Regions from separate parts of the Streptomyces sp. KR80 genome, predicted to be linked through region 2. Evidence: riboswitches for the same ligand, from Rfam matches in the RefSeq annotation. Region 2 holds a riboswitch; the other holds the start of a gene.

Region 1 (7,701 bases), on a different contig from region 2:
CGCTCGGCCCGTACCGGCCGGACCAGGTCTCCACCGGCGCGCAGCCCGACTGGTACATGGGCTTCTCCGAGGGCCTGATCCGGCTGATGCCGGGCTGGGAGATCAACTTCGCGGGGCACACGCTCGCCCTGGGTGTGTTCATCCCGCTGATGATCTTCCCCCTGGTGCTGGTCGCCATCGCGGCCTACCCGTTCATCGAGTCCTGGATCACCGGGGACAAGCGCGAGCACCACATCCTGGACCGCCCGCGCAACGCCCCGACCCGTACGGCCTTCGGCGCGGCCTGGCTCAGCATCTACTTCATCCTGCTCGTCGGTGGTGGGAACGACATCTGGGCGACCCACTTCAGCCTGTCGATCAACGCGATCACCTGGTTCGGCCGGATCGGCTTCTTCGTGCTGCCGGTGCTGGTCTTCATCACGACCAAGCGGATCTGCCTGGGGCTGCAGCGGCGCGACCGCGACAAGGTGCTGCACGGTCGCGAGACCGGCATCATCAAGCGGCTGCCGCACGGTGAGTTCGTCGAGGTGCACGAGCCCCTCTCGCAGGAGCAGCTGCACACGCTCACCCAGCACCACCAGTACACGCCGGTCGAGCTCCCGCCAGAGGTCGATGAGAACGGCGTGCGGCGCAAGATCAAGCGCTCGGAGAAGGTGAAGGCGCTGCTGTCCCGCGGCTACTACGGCGAGGGCAACCAGATTGCCAAGCCGACGGCCGAGGAGCACCGGGAGATCACCAGCGGCCACGGCCACCACTGATCGGCCGGACAGGCCCTAGCCACACCAGGGCCCCGGACCGCCCCGCTCGGGAGCGGTCCGGGGCCCTCGGCCTTGTCCGGCGCCCGGACCGCCGGGAGCCGACGGACTCCCGGGCCGTCCAGAGTCCGGGCACGGCCCCCGTGCGGTGGCGGCACGCCGATAGGCTGGGACACGCAGAGCCGCAGGTGACGGCTCGTCCCTGCCCACCCACGGATCCGGGAGCGGACACCATGGACGTTGTGACCCCAGCAGGTGGGGACGCCCTCACCTGGCCGGATGTCCTCAGCTCACTGCTGGCAGGCGAGAACCTGAGCGCCGAGGACACCGCCTGGGCCATGGACCGCATCATGAGCGGCGAGGCGACGGACGCGCAGATCGCCGGTTTCGCCGTCGCGCTCCGCGCGAAGGGCGAGACCGTGGAGGAGGTCTCCGGCCTCGTCCGCACCATGTACGCCCATGCGAACCTGATCGAGGTGCCGGGCCAGAGCGTGGACATCGTCGGCACGGGCGGCGACCGGGCCAAGACGGTGAACATCTCGACGATGTCGGCCATCGTGGTGGCCGGGTCGGGCGCGAAGGTCGTCAAGCACGGCAACCGCGCCGCCTCGTCGGCGAGCGGCGCCTCCGACGTGCTGGAGAAGCTGGGCGTCAACCTGGACCTGTCACCGCAGCGGGTCGTCGAGGTCGCCGCGGAAGCCGGCATCACCTTCTGCTTCGCGGTGAAGTTCCATCCCGCGCTGCGCCACGTCGCGCCCGCCCGCCGCGAACTGGGCATCGCCACCACGTTCAACTTCCTCGGGCCGCTGACCAATCCGGCGCGAGTGCGCGCCCAGGCCACCGGGGTCGCCGACGCCCGGATGGCGCCCATCATGGCGGGCGTGCTGGCCGAACGCGGCTCGTCCGCATTGGTCTTCCGCGGCGACGACGGCCTGGACGAGCTCACCACGACCTCGACCTCCCAGGTGTGGGTGGTACGGGACGGGACCGTCCGGCAGGAGACCTTCGACCCGCGGGACGTGGGCCTCGAGCTGGTGCCGGTCCAGGCGCTGCGCGGCGCCGACGCCTCGTACAACGCGGATGTCGCACGGCGGCTACTGGGCGGCGAAACCGGGGCCGTACGGGACGCCGTGCTGCTCAACTCGGCGGCCGCCCTGGTGGCCCTGAACCCGACGGACGCGCCGCTCGCCGAGCAGATCGCGGCCGGTATGGCGAAGGCCGCCGAGTCGATCGACTCGGGAGCGGCGCGGCGGACGCTGGAGCGCTGGATTGGAGCCAGCAACGGCTGATGCCGGCACCGATGTCCCAAGTGATGTGACGCACGGCGCAGTCCAGCGGGCGGACAGCGCCTTGCGCGTCATTGATCATGTGGCATGATGCTGGACAGGTCACGAGTGACAGCGAATCGGCCCCGGCCCGCTGTCCGGCAACCCTCCGTCCGTGGCGGGGTGCCCCGGGTGATGACCAGGCCGTAGGCAGCGAGGTCTGCGGCAAGCGCGGATCCCTCGCCGGGATCCTGGTCCTCGAGGGAGCTCTTCCGTGAATCAGCGAATGCGCTAGGGCCTACGGCCCGTTCTCGACCGCCTCCGTGCGGCGGCGTCGGCTGCTCTTCGAAGCGGCGACGACCGTGCGTCGAGGCACTTCCCGCCCGCCCGACGTCTCTTTTTCGGGCGCGTGCGTCCTTGAAGCCATTCCGCCTTTCCCTGGGGAGATTTCGCCATGTCCGTGCGCCCTGCCGCCCTTGCCACCACCTCCACCGTTCAGCCCCGCGCCACCGAGTCCGACTGTGCGGCGCCCTCCGCAGGCACGCCGCTGCCCGTACTCGGCCGGGACGTCCTCGTCCCGCTCGTCACGGGTGGCGAGGTGACCTACGCGGCCCTCGACTACGCGGCGAGTGCGCCCGCCCTGCAGCGGGTCTGGGACGACGTGGCCGCGTACGCCCCCTACTACGGCAGCGTCCACCGTGGCGCCGGGTACCTCTCCCAGCTGTCCACCGATCTCTTCGAGAACAGCCGGGCGACGGTCGCCGCGTTCCTCGGCTGCCGGGAGGACGACCAGGTCGTCTTCACCCGCTCCACCACCGACTCCCTCAACCTCCTGGCCTCCGCCCTTCCCACGGCCACCAGGGTCTTCGTGTTCGAGACCGAGCACCACGCCGCCCTGCTGCCCTGGCGGCACCGGGACGACGTCCAGGTCACGTACCTCGAAGCCCCGCGCACTCCACAGCAGGCCGTCGAGACGCTGGAGCGCGCCCTGGCCGAGCCGGAGGCACGCAGGCCGGAGATGGCGGAGTCGTACGGTCCGGCGCTGGTGTGCGTGACCGGCGCGTCCAACGTCACCGGCGAGCTGTGGCCGGTACGGGAGTTGGCAGCCGTCGCCCATGCGCACGGTGCCCGCATCGTGCTCGACGCCGCCCAGCTCGCCCCGCACCACCCGGTGGACATCGCGGAGTTGGACGTCGACTGGGTCGCCTTCTCCGGGCACAAGCTGTACGCGCCCTTCGGCTCCGGTGTTCTCGCGGGCCGCGCCGACTGGCTGCGAGACGCGGACCCCTACCTCTACGGCGGCGGCGCCAGCCGGCAGGTCTCCCGACGGGTCGACGGCGGCGTGGACGTCGAGTGGCACACCACCGCGGCCCGGCACGAGGCCGGTTCGCCCAACGTCATCGGCGTCCACGCCATCGCATCGGCCTGCAGGGCGCTCACCGCGGCAGGCTTCGACGGCCTGGTCGAGCGGGAGCAGCGGCTCGTCAACCGGGTCCGCGAGGGACTGGCCGAGGTGCCCGCGGTGAAGGTGCTCTCCCAGTTCGGCGACGATGCGCCCCGGGTCGGAGTCATCTCCTTCGTGGTGGAGGGCTGGAACAGCTCGCACTTCGCGGCGGCGCTCTCCGCCGAGTACGGGATCGGCGTACGAGACGGGCTGTTCTGCGCGCACCCGCTCGTAAGGGCCCTGCTCGGCGGCCGGCCGGACGAGCCGGGTGAGTGCGGCGCGCCGGAAGCGGCGCCGGGGGAGAGGTCGCTCAACGCCATCCGCGTCAGCTTCGGCGCGGGCACGCCCGACGAGCACATCGACCGCTTCATCGGAGCCGTCAAGGAACTGGTCCGCGACGGCGCCCGGTGGAACTACCGCACGGAGGACGGCCGCTGCGTTCCGGTCAGGGGCTAGCCCCTGACCGGAAGGCCGGTGCTTTTTGGCGGCCGCACGCGGCCCCCGGCGGTCCCGGCCCTTGGCTGGGCGCTGCGCGCGCTGCACGGTTCCGTGCCGCCGGCCCGCAGCGCACGCGTCCGGCGCGAGGAGCCCGATGCCCTGTGCGGTGCCCGCACGCCGCGGTGCGAGCCTGCGCCGCAGGCGTGTGTGGTCTCCCGCCGCGTGAGGGGGAAGATCGGCGGTGCGGCGCGGTGGTCATGCGGCGGATGGGCGGGGAACCCGGCGCGGAGCGCCGGGGCTGCACGGTCCCGCGCCGGGAGGCGACTACGCGTCGAGGCCGATGGCGAAGGCCGCCTCGAGGTCGTGCTGGGAGTAGGTGCGGAACGCGACATGCGTATCCGTCGCCTCGACGCCGGGGATCTTGCTGATGTTGCCCGGGATCACATCGGCCAGATCGTCGTGGTGCGCCACCCGGACCATGGCCACCAGGTCGTAGGTGCCGGTGACCGAGTAGACCTCGCTGACCCGGTCCAGAGCGGCGATCGACTCGGCGATCTCGGGAATCCGATCCACGCTGGTCTTGATGAGCACGATCGCGGTGATCACGGCTGGCTGTCTCCCTCGGTCGCCCTGGCTGCTCCCCCAGAGCTTCGCCTGGGAGTACCCCGGCTCACTCTAGCCCTCCCGTCTCCCACCACCACCCTCAACGGAAGACGCTACGCGCCGCTGTCGATTTCCCGTCTCGCTCCGCCACCCTCGACGGAAGGCGCTCCCCGCGACTGCCGATCGCCGCGGAAGCGAAGCCACGCATAGCCGAAGCCGAGGCAGAAGCCGACGAGGTGGGCCAGGTAGGCCACCCCCGGCTGAGGCCTGGCACCGTGCACCGCCAGCCCCTGGACCACGAACCAGAAGAGCAGCACCACCCGGGCGGGAAGCCGCAGCGGGAGAAAGAACAGAAAGGGGAAGAGGCTGGTCACCCGCGCCTTCGGGAAGAGGAACAGGAACGCCCCCAGCACCCCGGAGATCGCCCCGGAGCCCCCGACCAGGCTTTTGGCGGATCCGGCGTGCGCGACCGCGTACCCGGCCAGCGCCAGATAGCCGATCGTGAGATAGAACAGCGCGAACGCCACCCGGCCCATCCGCTCCTCGACCATTCCGCCGAAGACGAGGAGGAAGAGCAGGTTGCCCAGCAGATGCAGCCAGCTGCCGTGGACGAAGAGTGCGGTCAGCGGCGTGAGGAGCGAGCGCGGGGAGCCCGACAACAGCTCGCGGGGGATCACCCCCCAGCGCTCGAAGTAGTCGGCCTGCGCCGCCAGCAGGTCCGTACCGGTGCCGTCCGCCGGGTCGAGGCCGGACGCGGGTCCGACGACGAAGATCAGGCAGCACAGTCCCATCAGGACATATGTGACTCTCACCGTGGCAGCCTTGCGGATCATGAGCAGAGCATGGCGTAAGGGGATCAACCTGCTCATTGCGCCTCGCCGTGCCTCCGTTGGCGGCCCGGCCCCGGCGCCGCGGACCTGCCAGGCCGTAGGGTTACGGAGAAGGCACCCCGCGATCCAAGGACGAACACGATGGGCGTTTCCCAGCCGACGGCTGACACCCGGTGGCGCTGCACCCTGTGCGGCAATCTCACCCGGTTCGACGTGACCCGCACGACCAAGGCCGTCGAGTACGTCCACCTCGACCTGGCAGGGGAGCCGACGATCGAGGAGCGCGACGTGGTCAGTGAGACCATCGAATCGGTGCGATGCCGCTGGTGCAACGCGGCTGACCAGATCGAACTGGTCGATCGCCCAGGCGCGAGCGCCTGACGAAGGAGTCGGTGAAGGTGGTGGAGCGTAGCGACGGTATCGGCAAGGCCGACGAGGCTGCTGGTGCCGCTGAGGTGCTCGACCACCCGCTGCCCGAGGGCGTGCGACACCGGGTCATCGCCGTCGTCGCGGACGCTTTCGGTGGTCTGACGATGGCGGAACTCCCGCCTCAGCTGCGTCAGTACGCCCGCTTCACTCCCTCCCGGCGGGCCAAGTTCGCGGGCAATGCCATGGCCGCCGCGCTGGAGAGCCACACCCTGTTCCGTCAGCGGGTCGCTGAGCGGCTGCGCGAGACCCAGCCCGAGCTGGCCGAGGCCCTGGAGTCGGGCTCTCCGCCGGCCGCCGCCGATCCCCTGGACGTGGCCGCCGCGGCGTACGTGCTCCGCCCGGTCGGCTGGGTCAAGCTGGTCGCCGCCGCCGGTGAGGAGGCGCTGCGCGCCCGGGCGGAGCGGGCCGACGAGGACGCGGCGCGCGAGATCCGGCGGCTCCGTGAGGAGCTCACCGAGGCCCGCGCGGCCGCCCGCGCCGAGGGCGACCGGATCCGCACGGAGCTGGAGGCGGCCCGTAAAGAGGCCGAGAAGGCGCAGCGCAAGCTGCGCAGCTCCCTGAGCGATGTACGGCGCGGGGAGGCGGCGGTGCGCAAGGCCGCGGCCGAGCTGGAGTCCGTACGGGCCGCCGCGGCGGCGGAGAAGGCCGCGGCGGAGAGCGAGACCCGGCGGCTGAAGGCGCGACTGGCAGAGACGGAGGCGGCGCTGGAGGCGAGCCGACGGGCCGCGCGCGAGGGCCGCAGCGTCGAGGACATGCGGGTGCGGCTGCTGCTCGACACGGTGCTGGACGCGGCCCAGGGCCTGCGGCGCGAGCTGGCGCTGCCGCCCGCGTCGATGCGCCCGGCGGACACCGTGGACGCGGTCGAGCCGGGCCGGATGACGCCGAAGGACATCGCGAGCCGGGCGCTGTCGGAGACCGATCCGGCACTGCTGGACCAGCTGCTCGCGCTGCCGCAGGCTCATCTGGTCGTGGACGGCTACAACGTCACCAAGACGGGGTATCCGACGATGCCGCTGGAGAAGCAGCGGCTGCGGCTGCTGGGCGGGCTGGCGGTGCTGGCGGCCCAGACGGGCGCCGAGATGACGTGTGTCTTCGATGGTGCCGAGCTGGCGGCCCCGGTGCTGCTCGCACCACCGCGCGGGGTGCGGGTGCTGTTCAGCAAACCGGGACAAACCGCCGATGAGTTGATCCGTCAGCTCGTCCGGGCGGAGCCCCCGGGGCGTCCGGTCGTCGTGGTGTCCACGGACCGCGAGGTGGCCGACGGCGTCGCGCGTGCCGGCGCTCGGCCGGTGGCGTCCGCTCTGCTTCTGAAGCGGCTTTCGCGCACCTGAGGAACTCCTGGGTTCAATGCCCGAATTGATATCAGCGGTGAGTCAGGTACTCATCACTACCGGTGTGATGAATGTAAAGAATGGTGTGCGTGACAGAGTTTTTTCTCATCAGGATTTGAACCGATCACGGGAAGGTCACTAAGGTCTGGCCACGAACCTTCGCGCGGTGACCGTCCATCCGGGACGGCAGCGGAGGTACCGCCGAGTCCGTGGTGGTTTCCCCAGGTTTGACGGGGAAGGGCCCGATCCACCCGGAGCCGGGGTTTCGCAACCCCCACTTACCCGGTAGGCGGCTGGAGGAAGAAGGAGCTCGCCCCCGTGGCGTCCCACCGTCGACCCAAGCAGTCCAGCCGGGCGCGCGTGACCGTGCTCACCGCCACCGCCGCCGCAGCCGTCGCTCTCACGTCCCAGGCCGCGCAGGCCGACCCCAAGGAGAGCAAGAAAGAGGTCAAGGCGAAGGTCGACGCCCTCTACGAAGAGGCCGAGCACGCGACCGAGAAGTACAACGGGGTCAAGGAGAAGCAGGACAAGCTCGAGAAGCAGGTCGACACCCTCCAGGACAAGGTGGCCCGCGGGCAGGACGAGCTCAACGAGCTCCGCAACGGG
Region 2 (7,701 bases):
GTCGGCGCCGTGGCCCAGTCGGGTGACGCGGTCGGTTCCACAGCCATCGGGCCGTCCGGCTGGGCGCTCTTCCCCCTGCTGCAGGGTTCCGCGGGCCTCGCGGCGACCGTCGCCGTCTATGGGGCGGGACTCCTGGTCGGCTATGTCGCGGGATTCGTGGTCACGTACTTCTTCGGATTCAGCAAGCGGATGCTGACCGAGCTCAACGCCACCGAGCCGGTCGGCCCCGCGACCGCAGAGCCCACCCGTTCCGGACCGGCGAAGGCCACCCGCGTCTGACCGGCCGTACGGCGGCCCGGCTGCATGACGGGAAAACGCCCGAGGGCGGCACCCCGCGCAGGGGTGCCGCCCTCGGTTCGTACGGCCGGAGCGACCGATCCTCGGAAGGATCAGAAGTCCATGTCACCGCCCGGCATGCCGCCGCCGGCCGGCGCCGAGGCCTTCTCCGGCTTGTCGGCGATGACGGCCTCGGTGGTGAGGAACAGACCCGCGATGGACGCGGCGTTCTGCAGCGCGGAGCGCGTCACCTTGGCCGGGTCGATGATGCCCTCGGCGACCATGTCGACGTACTCGCCCGTCGCGGCGTTCAGGCCACGACCCGTGTCGAGGTTGCGCACCTTCTCCACGACGACGCCGCCCTCGAGACCAGCGTTGACCGCGATCTGCTTCAGCGGGGCCTCCAGGGCCAGGCGGACGGCCTGGGCACCGGTGGCCTCGTCGCCCTCGAGCTCGAGCTTCTCGAAGACCTGGGAAGCCTGGAGCAGGGCCACGCCACCACCGGCGACGATGCCCTCCTCGACGGCGGCCTTCGCGTTGCGCACCGCGTCCTCGATGCGGTGCTTGCGCTCCTTGAGCTCGACCTCGGTCGCCGCACCGGCCTTGATGACGGCCACGCCGCCGGCCAGCTTGGCGAGGCGCTCCTGGAGCTTCTCGCGGTCGTAGTCCGAGTCGCTGCTCTCGATCTCGGCGCGGATCTGGTTCACGCGGCCCTGGACCTGCTCGCTGTCGCCGGCGCCGTCGACGATGGTCGTCTCGTCCTTGGTGATGACGATCTTGCGGGCGCGGCCGAGCAGATCGAGGCCGGCGTTCTCCAGCTTGAGGCCGACCTCCTCGGAGATGACGGTGCCACCGGTGAGGATGGCGATGTCGCCGAGCATGGCCTTACGGCGGTCACCGAAGCCCGGGGCCTTGACGGCGACGGACTTGAAGGTGCCACGGATCTTGTTGACGACCAGGGTGGACAGCGCCTCGCCCTCGACGTCCTCGGCAATGATCAGCAGCGGCTTGCCCGACTGCATGACCTTCTCCAGCAGCGGAAGGAGGTCCTTCACGCTGGAGACCTTCGAGTTGACGATCAGGATGTACGGGTCGTCGAGCGCCGCCTCCATCCGCTCCATGTCGGTGGCGAAGTAGGCGGAGATGTAACCCTTGTCGAAACGCATGCCCTCGGTGAGCTCCAGCTCGAGCCCGAAGGTCTGCGACTCCTCGACGGTGATGACGCCTTCCTTGCCGACCTTGTCCATCGCCTCGGCGATGAGCTCGCCGATCTGGGTGTCGGCGGCGGAGATGGAGGCAGTGGAAGCGATCTGCTCCTTGGTCTCCACATCCTTGGCCTGCTCGAGCAGCTGGGCGGAGACGGCCTCGACGGCCCGCTCGATACCGCGCTTGAGGGCCATCGGGTTGGCGCCCGCGGCTACGTTGCGCAGGCCTTCCTTGACGAGTGCCTGGGCGAGGACGGTCGCGGTCGTCGTGCCGTCACCGGCGACGTCGTCCGTCTTCTTCGCGACCTCCTTGACCAGCTCGGCACCGATCTTCTCGTACGGGTCCTCGAGCTCGATCTCCTTGGCGATGGACACACCATCGTTGGTGATCGTGGGGGCTCCCCACTTCTTCTCGAGCACGACATTGCGGCCCTTGGGACCCAGGGTGACCCGGACGGCGTCGGCGAGCTGGTTCATCCCGCGCTCGAGGCCGCGCCGTGCCTCCTCGTCGAACGCGATGATCTTGGCCATGTGAAGTGTCCTCCACGGACTGGGGATCCCCCCGCCGAAGCAGGGGGCGGTGGATTGCTCCGGACCGCGTGGCGCCCGCGACGGACGGCCTGCACGCCCGGTGGTTCCTTGCCCCACCCGGCCTACGGGCCTCACCGACCCGGTCCTTCTGTCACTCTCAACGTCAGAGTGCTAACGCCAATGATTAGCACTCGACCCCATCGAGTGCAAGCCGCCCGAAGGGCGTCAGTGAGGGGTGGTGGTCAGGTGACGTGAGGGCGCAAGGCGGCCCGAAGGGCCTCGATGAGGGGTGGTGGTCGGGTGACGGGAGGGCGCAAGGCGGCCCGAAGGGCCTCGATGAGGGGTGGTGGTCGGGTGACGGGAGGGCGCAAGCCGCCCGAACGGCATCCATGAAGGGTGGTGGTCGGTGGGGAAGGGCTGGGGCATGACCGAGGGCCCGCCCCTCGGGGGCGGGCCCTCTCAACGCCTGTGGTCAGTCGGCGCGTGTCTTCAGCCGGCGACGCGGACCATGTCCGCCTGCGGCCCCTTCTGGCCCTGCGAGATCTCGAACTCGACCCGCTGACCTTCCTCGAGGGTGCGGTAGCCGTCCATCTGAATCGCGCTGTAGTGCACGAAGACGTCCGCACCACCGTCGACCGCGATGAAGCCGTACCCCTTCTCCGCGTTGAACCACTTGACGGTGCCTTGAGCCATCCCTAACTCCCCTATTACTGGCCCTTGCACAGGACCGCACTCCGCGGACCCGGGTCAGAACTCACCCCGACAGGTCCCCTCTGCCCAGCGGCAGGCGGAATTACGCCAGGGGTGTGCGCCGGAACGCGTCGACCGCGGCTGAATGTATCTGCACCGATGCCGTCTGCAACAGGTCAATCGGACGAGAATTCTGGCCACGGTCGATCGGAATTTTCCGCTGAATAACCCAGAATTCAGGGCAAGTCGGGCCGGGCATAGCTCACCAACACGACAAATCACGCACACAATTTGAACACAGGTTGTCGCGTTGTTGTCGCGAACTCATATGCGTTCGGCATGGACATCCGTGAAGGATCGACCAACTCTACCGCGGGCACCCCCACAGAATGGCCCCCTCCGCTTCTCTCACGGAGGGGGCCATTCCCATTACGTAAGGTTGTTGAATTACCCGCCAGCGACAGCCGGAATGATCGATACCCCCGCGCCGTCCGGTGTCGCCGTCTGCAGGCCGTCCTCGAAGCGCACGTCGTCGTCATTGACGTAGACGTTCACGAAGCGGCGGAGCTTGCCCGTGTCGTCCAGAACGCGCGCGGCGATCCCCGGGTGGTTCTTCTCCAGTGACTCGATGACCTCCGCGAGGGTCGCCCCCTCGGCGGTCACCTCGGCCTGGCCACCGGTGTAGGTGCGCAGGATGGTCGGGATACGGACGTTGACGCTCATGCGGGTTCACCTTCGGTGGGAGAGGGGGGTCGGTGGTTGAGGTCGGTTGGTCGGGTGCGGGCAAACCTCAGTCGGCTAGGCCGGCCGCGCGGAACGCGTCCAGGCTCGGGCGGATCGTCGCCGTGGGGCCGGTGGTCGGGGCCACCGCGTCAAGCGTCTTGAGGCCGTCGCCGGTGTTCAGCACCACGGTCTCGCCGGCCGGGTCGAGCTGACCCGTCTCCACCAGCTTGCGCAGCACTCCCACCGTCACGCCACCCGCGGTCTCCGCGAAGATGCCCTCGGTGCGGGCCAGCAGCTTGATGGCGTCGACGATCTGCTCGTCGGTCACGTCCTCCACGGCACCACCCGTACGGCGGCAGATGTCCAGCACGTACGGCCCGTCGGCCGGGTTGCCGATCGCCAGCGACTTGGCGATCGTGTCCGGCTTCACCGGCCGTACGACGTCGTGGCCGTCCTTGAAGGCCCGCGACACCGGCGAGCAGCCTTCGGCCTGGGCTCCGAAGATCTTGTACGGCTTGTCCTCGACCAGACCGAGCTGGATCAGCTCCTTCAGCCCCTTGTCGATCTTCGTGAGCTGGGAGCCGGAGGCGATCGGGACGACGAGGTTGTCCGGGAGGCGCCAGCCGAGCTGCTCGGCGATCTCGTACGCCAGGGTCTTCGACCCCTCGCCGTAGTACGGACGCAGGTTGACGTTGACGAAGCCCCAGCCCGAGCCGAGCGGATCGCCGATCAGCTCGGAGCAGAAGCGGTTCACGTCGTCGTACGTGCCCTCGATACCGACCAGGTCGCCGCCGTATACGGCCGCCATGACGACCTTGCCCGCCTCCAGGTCATGCGGGATGAACACACAGGACCGGAAGCCCGCGCGGGCGGCCGCGGCGCCGACCGCGCCCGCGAGGTTGCCCGTCGAAGAGCAGGACAGGGTGGTGAACCCGAAGGCCCGCGCCGCCTCGACGGCGATCGCGACGACCCGGTCCTTGAAGGAGTGCGTCGGGTTCCCGGAGTCGTCCTTGACGTGCAGACCGCCGGTGACGCCCAGTTCGCGGGCGAGGTTGTCGGCCTTGACCAGCTTGGTGAAGCCGGGGTTCAGGTTCGGTTTGTCGGCGACGTCCGCGGGGACGGGCAGCAGCGGCGCATAGCGCCAGATGCTGTTGGGACCGGCCTCGATCCGCTTCCGCAGGTCGCCGGGATCGCCGCTCGGCAGCTCGTACGCCACCTCGAGCGGCCCGAAACACACCTCGCAGGCGAAGATCGGGCCGAGCCCGAAGCGCTCGCCGCACTCGCGACAGGACAGCGCGGCGGCAGGTCCGAGAGAGACGGTTCCGGTGCTGCTTGCGACGGTTTGCACAGCCATGGAGGCGAGGCCCTTTCTCCTCATCTTCCTCGCGACGGACTTCGCCACGAGACGGAATTGGCACCTTCCCTAGCCGGGAGCCTCGCGCCGAAACACGGGCCGACTGGAGGGTTGCCGGGGCTTCAACGGGCCGTTCCCTCTGCCCCTCTGGATGAGCGGTATGGCACCGGGACGGCGCCCGGGCGTTTGTGCGCGCGGTCACCCCGACATCAAGTGGACTCGCGCGTTGTTCAAGACTGTAACCGAAGGCCCGGACACTTGAGATAGTCGTCCGAACCGCGAGACGGATCACCGTCGCACCCATCGGACCGTCCAACCGCCCACCGATCCTCGAGCATCAGGGAGACGAGCGTACGTGCTGGAAGAAGTGGAGCGCTGGCTGGAACGCCGCTCCTGGTCGGCCGGCGACCGTCCGCTGAGCCGACTCCTCACCGCGAAGCGCGCCGCGGGTCGCGACGGCACGGTCAGCGTCGTGCTCCCCGCCCTGAACGAGCAGGCCACGGTCGGGGCGATCGTCGAGACGATCCGACGCGAGCTGATGACCGAGTCGGTCCCGCTCGTCGACGAGCTGGTGGTCCTGGACTCCGGCTCCACCGACCGTACGGCCGAGGTCGCCGCGGCGGCCGGAGCCCGCGTGGTCGACCGGGACACCGTGCTGCCGCGGCTGCCCGCGCTGCCCGGCAAGGGCGAGGTGCTGTGGCGCTCGCTGCTGGTCACCGGCGGCGAGATCGTCTGCTTCGTCGACGCCGATCTGCGTGACTTCTCCGCCCGCTTCGTCTCGGGGATAGTCGGCCCGCTGCTCACCGAGCCCGGGGTACAGCTGGTGAAGGCCATGTACGACCGGCCGCTCGGCGAGCAGGTGGGACCTCCCGCCGGAAGCGAGCAGGGGGGCAGGGTGACCGAACTGGTCGCCCGGCCGCTGCTCAATCTGCACTGGCCGCAGCTGGCCGGCTTCGTCCAGCCCCTGGGCGGCGAGTACGCGGCCCGGCGCTCGCTGCTGGAGCAGCTGCCGTTCCCCGTCGGTTACGGGGTCGAGCTGGGCATGCTCATCGATGCGCTGGATCTCGTCGGGCTCGACGCCCTGGCCCAGGTGGACGTCGGTATACGACGCCACCGCCATCAGAGCGGACAGGCACTGGGCCGGATGGCCGCGACGATCTACCGCACCGCACAGGCCCGGCTGGCGCGCGGCCATCTCGTACGGCCGGTGCTGACCCAGTTCGCCCGGACCGACGACGGTTTCACCCCCTCGGTGCACGAGGTGGCGGCGGACGAACGCCCCCCGATGATCACGATTCCCGAGTACCGGACCCGCCGTGCAACGCACAGCGGCCGGGTGGCCTGACCGCCCGGCGCCGTGCGCCGACCGCACGCCGGCGCGCGCCGCGACGACGCAGCCGTACGTTTGCGCGGATCCCCAGCGGGCTAGGCTCGCGGCATGGTCGCAGAGCAGCAGGCTGCCCGGGTACTCGTCGCGTCCAACCGCGGTCCGGTCTCGTACGCCCTGCCCGAGGACGGTCTTCCAGGGCCAGGCGGCGGCCCCGGCAGGAGGGCTCCCGCGCTCATCGCCAAGCGCGGCGGCGGCGGGCTGGTCTCCGGGCTGAGCGCGATCGGGCCCGAGGAGGGTGCGCTCTGGGTGTGCGCGGCCCTGGGCGACGGCGACCGCGAGGCCGTACGCCGCACGGCCGGCGTGCTCAATCCGGCCGACACCGGCGGCCGTGCCGTGCGGATGCTCGACATCGACCCCGAGGTCTTCTCCGCCGCCTACAACGGGATCGCCAATTCGGTGCTGTGGTTCGTCCACCACATGCTGTACCAGACCCCACTCGAGCCGGTCTTCGGCACCGAGTTCCGCGCGCAGTGGGCGGCGTACGAGGCGTACAACGCCGCCTTCGCCGACGCGCTCGCCCAGGAGGCGGCCGAGGGCGCCGCCGTCCTCGTGCAGGACTACCACCTGTGCCTGGTCCCCGGCATGCTCCGCCGGCGCCGCCCGGACCTCCGCATCGGCCACTTCTCCCACACGCCCTGGGCCCCGCCGGACTACTTCCGGCTGCTGCCCGACGACATCGCCCGCCAGCTGCTGCGCGGCATCCTGGGCGCGGACCGGGCGGCGTTCCTGACCCACCGCTGGGCCGACGCCTTCGCCGCGTGCTGCGCGGACGTGCTCGGCGCGGAGACGGACTCGGCGGCCGTCGTCCACGATGTGGGGGCACCCCTGGGGGCACCTCCCGGACGGAGTCTGGGGGTGGGGGCACCCCCGGCGGTAGCTGGGGGAGGCCGGACGACCCGGCTCGGCGTGCACGGGCTCGGGGCCGACGCCGACTTCCTGCGTGAGCGGGCGCACCGCGAGGATGTCGACGAACGGCTGGCGGCCCTGCGGGAGCAGATCGACGGGGACCGTCTGGTGATCGTCCGCGTGGACCGCACCGAGCTGTCGAAGAACATCGTGCGCGGCCTGTACGCGTACCGGCAGCTGCTCACCGACCGGCCCGAGTGGCGCGGACGGGTCGTCCACCTCGCCTTCGCCTATCCCTCACGGCAGGACCTGCGCGTGTACCGCGACTACACCGCGGAGGTGCAGCGGGTCACCGACGAGATCAACTCCACCTTCGGCACCGATGCCTGGCGGCCGGTGATCCTCCATGTGCGGGACGACTTCGCGCGTTCGCTGGCCGCCTACCGGCTCGCGGACGTGGCGCTGGTCAACCCGATCCGCGACGGAATGAACCTGGTCGCCAAGGAGGTCCCCGTGGTGTCGGACGAGGGCTGCGCGCTCGTGCTGTCGCGGGAGGCGGGCGCGTACGAGGAGCTCGGCGAGGAGGCCCTCGTGGTCAACCCGTACGACGTGATGGGCACGGCACAGGCGCTGCACGAGGCGCTGTCGATGCCGGCGGGGGAGCGTGCGGAACGCACCAAGCGGCT

What was found. A riboswitch is a leader RNA that binds a small molecule or an ion and turns the genes downstream of it on or off. The one in region 2 is predicted to bind S-adenosylmethionine.
Region 1: another riboswitch for S-adenosylmethionine. It lies ahead of ACTWQI_RS25680 (aminotransferase class V-fold PLP-dependent enzyme); the one in region 2 lies ahead of thrC (threonine synthase).

Annotation. Positions count from the first base shown of each region.
Region 1 covers NZ_JBQQCD010000023.1:22,075-29,775, reverse strand. Annotated here, with positions in the region: gene qcrB (cytochrome bc1 complex cytochrome b subunit) at 1-758, shown strand, start outside; gene trpD (anthranilate phosphoribosyltransferase) at 989-2,044, shown strand; SAM riboswitch class IV at 2,142-2,258, shown strand; gene ACTWQI_RS25680 (aminotransferase class V-fold PLP-dependent enzyme) at 2,475-3,920, shown strand; gene ACTWQI_RS25675 (Lrp/AsnC family transcriptional regulator) at 4,227-4,508, opposite strand; gene ACTWQI_RS25670 (rhomboid family intramembrane serine protease) at 4,619-5,338, opposite strand; gene ACTWQI_RS25665 (hypothetical protein) at 5,477-5,716, shown strand; gene ACTWQI_RS25660 (NYN domain-containing protein) at 5,737-7,095, shown strand; gene ACTWQI_RS25655 (NlpC/P60 family protein) at 7,414-7,701, shown strand, end outside.
Region 2 covers NZ_JBQQCD010000015.1:112,829-120,529, reverse strand. Annotated here, with positions in the region: gene ACTWQI_RS21155 (PTS transporter subunit EIIC) at 1-279, shown strand, start outside; gene groL (chaperonin GroEL) at 390-2,012, opposite strand; gene ACTWQI_RS21145 (cold-shock protein) at 2,502-2,705, opposite strand; gene ACTWQI_RS21140 (ubiquitin-like small modifier protein 1) at 3,150-3,425, opposite strand; gene thrC (threonine synthase) at 3,493-4,779, opposite strand; SAM riboswitch class I at 4,797-4,937, opposite strand; gene ACTWQI_RS21130 (glucosyl-3-phosphoglycerate synthase) at 5,135-6,124, shown strand; gene ACTWQI_RS21125 (alpha,alpha-trehalose-phosphate synthase (UDP-forming)) at 6,218-7,701, shown strand, end outside.